Regions from separate parts of the Streptomyces sp. TRD_SC_5 genome, predicted to be linked through region 1. Evidence: riboswitches for the same ligand, from Rfam matches in the RefSeq annotation. Region 1 holds a riboswitch; the other holds the start of a gene.
The links. Region 1 has a riboswitch for cyclic di-AMP ahead of AC1P0E_RS29465 (M23 family metallopeptidase). Riboswitches for the same ligand answer to the same signal wherever they lie in the genome.
Positions count from the first base shown of each region.

Region 2: it holds a riboswitch for cyclic di-AMP, as region 1 does, so the genes downstream of both, AC1P0E_RS13000 (C40 family peptidase) here and AC1P0E_RS29465 (M23 family metallopeptidase) in region 1, are expected to answer to the same signal.

Region 1 covers NZ_JBWZZS010000001.1:6,440,858-6,443,052, reverse strand. The annotation lists gene AC1P0E_RS29465 (M23 family metallopeptidase) at 1-880, opposite strand, end outside; cyclic di-AMP (ydaO/yuaA leader) riboswitch at 883-1,055, opposite strand; gene AC1P0E_RS29460 (tyrosine-protein phosphatase) at 1,503-2,195, shown strand, end outside.
Region 2 covers NZ_JBWZZS010000001.1:2,833,732-2,835,926, reverse strand. The annotation lists gene AC1P0E_RS13000 (C40 family peptidase) at 1-800, opposite strand, end outside; cyclic di-AMP (ydaO/yuaA leader) riboswitch at 808-973, opposite strand; gene pcrA (DNA helicase PcrA) at 1,318-2,195, shown strand, end outside.

The sequences.
Region 1 (2,195 bases):
CCGAGCCGTAGCTCGGGCCGGTGCGGATTTCGAAGTGCAGGTGCGGGCCGGTGGAGTTGCCCGTGCTGCCGGAGAGGCCTATCTGGGTGCCGCCGCCGACGCTCTGGCCGGAGGAGACGGACAGCGAGGACAGGTGGGCGTACTGCGAGTACCGGCCGTCGTCGTGCTTGATGACGACCTCGTTGCCGTACGACCCGCTCCAGCCCGCGGAGACGACGGTGCCGGAGCCGACCGCCTTGACCGGGGTACCGCTGGACGCGGAGAAGTCGACGCCCGTGTGGTAGCCGCTGGACCAGCTGCCGCCGGCGGCGCGGTACGGGGTGGTGACGCCCGCGGAGACCGGGGCGGTGAAGCCGGATCCGGTGCTCTGCGCGGCGGCGGGGGCGGGCTTCTCGACCTCGGCCTTGACCTCGGCCTTGGGCTCGGCCTTCGGGGCGGCGGGCGCGGGCGCCTTGGCCGCCGGCTGCGCCGGCTTCGCGGGTGCGGCCTTCGCGGGCGCCGCCGCCTTCGCGCCGATGGTCAGCTTCATGCCGGGCAGGATCAGCGAGGGGTTGCCGCCGACAACCTCACGGTTGTCGTCGTACAGCTTCTGCCAGCCGCCGCGCACGTCCTGCTCGTCGGCGATCTTGGACAGGTAGTCGCCGGCGACCACGGCGTAGGTCTTGGTGCTGGTCTTCTTCTTGGGCGTCGCCTTCTTGGCAACGTCCGAAGCGGCGGCCTGGCCGGCGGACGCGGCAGCCGGGGCCGCCTTCTCCGCGGCGTTCGCGCCGGTGGCGGCGATGAGGGGAAGTGCGAGTACTGCCCCGCCCGTTCCGGCGGCGGCGAATCCGCGCGTGAGCGAGTTGGACCTCGGGCGGCGGTGCTTACCCTTTGCGGGCATGGAACATTCCTCTCCGGCGCCTACGAGGTGAGCTGTCGGGTTCGGGCTGGAGATGCCCGGCCGCGCTGTTGCGCGACTTAACCCCAAAGCCGGTCCGGACGTGGAACATCCGGATGACCGGCGTACTTACCTGGGTCCCCCGCTCCTGCCACGCGTGAGTGAGTGTGGGTGCGGATTCCGGGAGGTGGCAGGATTCGGCGGTCCACCCGGATTGACGGTGACCGTAAGCCGACGCGGCTCCCCCGTACAAGCCAGTCCATTCACTCCGCCGTCGCCCCACAAGAATTCATGACGCAATTCCCGTCACCCTCTGTGGATTACGGATCTTTGGGCCCCGCCTGTGAACTGGTATTTACCCACGGCGCTTCGCCACGCACCGTCACGAATATGATCCTGCTCACCAGCGGTCTCACCATTTCCCGTACCTACAAGGGGAGTTAGCAGGACATAGTCCGTTTCACCCGAACAATCACTTACGCCCCATCCTGTAGCGGTAAGAGCAGGCGACTCCACGACAGGCCGCGCCGGGTCGGCCGAGATGGTTGCCCAACGAACCCATGTCGTATCGTCGAAACGCGCCGAAGTCGGCGAGCAGCGCCGACGGCAGACTTCAGGAGCCCACGTGACACAGCAGCTGCCGCAGGTCCCGTCGACAGAGCCCGAGCAGGAGCCCGAGCTTGCCGCCGTGCGCAACTTCCGTGATGTGGGCGGCCTGCCGACGGTGGACGGGCGGCGGGTACGGCACGGAGTCCTCTTCCGCAGCGGTCACCTGGCGCACGCCACCGCCGCCGACGCGGCGTTCCTGGGTTCGCTGGGCCTCCACACGATCTTCGACTTCCGCAACGAGGCGGACCAGCAACTGGAAGGCCCGGACATCGAGCTGCCGGGGGTGCGCAATGTCAACCTGCCATTGACGGACCCGGCCGACGGCGCCGTGTTCTGGAAGATGGTCCGCGACGGGAACCTCGACGAGCTGCGCGAGATCCTCTCGGACGGCAAGGCCGCGGACCGGATGTCGGCGACGTACCGCGTGATCATCAAGGAGCGTACGGCCGAGCACAGCCAGGTGCTGCACGCTCTCGCCGAGGAAGCCGTCCCCGCGCTCATGCACTGCGCGGCGGGCAAGGACCGGGCGGGCCTGTCCATAGCGGTGGCCCTGCTGGCGGTCGGCGTGGAGCGCGAGGCCATCGAGGCCGACTACCTGAAGTCGAACGACCCGCACCGCCGCTACAAGGTGCGCCGCAGCGACAACTCGTCGGCCGGGATGTCACCCGAGGTCATGGAGCTGCTCAGCCCGCTTTTCGAGGCCCGCGCG
Region 2 (2,195 bases), 3.6 Mb from region 1:
GTACCTGTGCCCGTGTCGCTCTCGTCCTGCTGCGCCTTCTCCTGCCCGCGCTCGCGCTCGCGCTTCGCCTCGGCTTCCGCCTCCGCCTTGGCCTCCGCCTTGGCCTTCGCCTCGGCCTTGCGGCGCGCCTCCGCCTCCCGCTTCTTCTCCAGTTCCGCCAGCCGCGCCTTCTCCTGCGCGGTCAGCCGCGACAGCAGCTCACGCGCCTCCGCGAGCTTCTTCTGCACGTCCTGCTTCGAGGACTTGAGGGAGGCCTGCGACTCGGTGAGGCTCTCCAGGCTCCGTGTCGCCTCGGCGCGCTTCTTCGACGCCGCCGCCTGCTGCCTCTCGAAGTCGGTGACGTCCGTCTTCTGGCGTTCCGTCATCCGGTCCATCAGCCGGTTCTGGTCGAAGTACGCCTGCGGGCTGTCCGCGAGGAGCAGCGCGGCGGTCGGGGTCACCGACCCCGACCGGTACTGCGCGGCCGCGTAATTGCCGAGCTTGCGCCGCGCCTCGTTCAGCTTCTCGGTGCGCTGGGCCACGGCGTCGAGCAGGCCGTCCACGGACTTCCGCTGCTGCTCGGTGGCTTCCTTGGCCAGGTTGTACTTCTGCGTGGCCGTGCCGGCCTGCCGGTAGAGGTCGTCGACCTTCTTCTGTACCTCTTCGACGGTCGGCTTGGGAGCCGTCGGCGCGGCGGGCGCCGCGCCCGCTGTCTGGGCGAGCAGGCCGACGGAGGCGAGGGCGGCTGTCGTGATACCCAGTGCGGGTGCGGTGGTGCGTACACGGGTAACCCGGGTACGCGGCTTGCGATGCGACGCCAAGGCCGGCATCTCCTTCCGTGGACCGCCTACCGGGTTAGCTGTCGGGTTCGGGCGGAGAAACGGAAGGTGCCCTACGGTCCGTGGGAATGCGGACCGATTCACCCCAGGTGGTGCGTGTGGGTCCCCGGTTCCGGACTGCCGTGCGGGCAGGCCGAATTCGGCGTGGGCTGCCCGCTCCGGCGCTGTTCGCCGGCTGGGGTACGAGCCGCCCGACTCGGCACGCTAGCCAAGAGTTGTGACCGCTGGGAAGCCCGATGTTCGATATGCCCGATACGTTTTCGTGACCTGGCCGAGTTCGTTCCGTTGCGCGGTACGCGGGCGCGGTGGTGAGGGTCGCAGTGGGTGCGCAAGGTCACACTCGTCGGGCTGCGAGTGCACTGACGTGCACCGGCGTGCGGGGCGCTGGCGGGGCGCGTGCGGGGCGCCGGCGGGGCGCGGGGATTCCTCCGTGCCGATCTCGGCGGGCCGGGAGAATCCGGGGCGGGCTGTCGGTGGTCCCGCCTAAGCTTGGTAGACGATGAGCAGCCTCTTTGACGACAGCTTCCTGGCCGACCTCCAGCACTCGGAGTACGCAAAGGACACAGCCCCGCCGCCCCCCGAGGACCACGCCCCGGAGGAGGTCCCGCACGACCTCTTCGGGGGAGCCTTCGACGTACCCCCGCCGGCCAGGGACTCGCACTACCGGGACGGTGCGCCGCGCCCCGTCGTGGACGCCGCCGCGCTGCTCGACGGGCTGAACGAAGAGCAGCGCGCCGCCGTCGTGCACGCCGGGTCGCCGCTGCTCATCGTGGCCGGCGCGGGCTCGGGCAAGACCCGCGTCCTGACCCACCGGATCGCGTATCTGCTGGCCAAGCGGGGTGTGCACCCCGGCCAGATCCTCGCGATCACCTTCACCAACAAGGCCGCGGGCGAGATGAAGGAGCGCGTGGAGCAGCTCGTCGGCCCGCGCGCCGGCCACATGTGGGTCTCCACCTTCCACAGCGCCTGCGTGCGCATCCTGCGCCGCGAGTCGAAGAAGCTCGGCTTCACGTCCTCGTTCTCGATCTACGACGCCGCCGACTCGAAGCGTCTGATGGCGCTCGTCTGCCGCGATCTGGACCTCGATCCGAAGCGCTTCCCGCCGAAGGCCTTCAGCGCCAAGGTCTCGAACCTGAAGAACGAGCTGATAGACGAAGAGACCTTCGCCGGCCAGGCCGCCGACGGCTTCGACAAGACGCTGGCGCAGGCGTACGCGATGTACCAGGCGCGGCTGCGCGAGGCCAACGCCCTGGACTTCGACGACATCATCATGACCACGGTGCACCTGCTCCAGGCGTTCCCGGACGTCGCCGAGCACTACCGGATGCGCTTCCGTCACGTCATGGTCGACGAGTACCAGGACACCAACCACGCTCA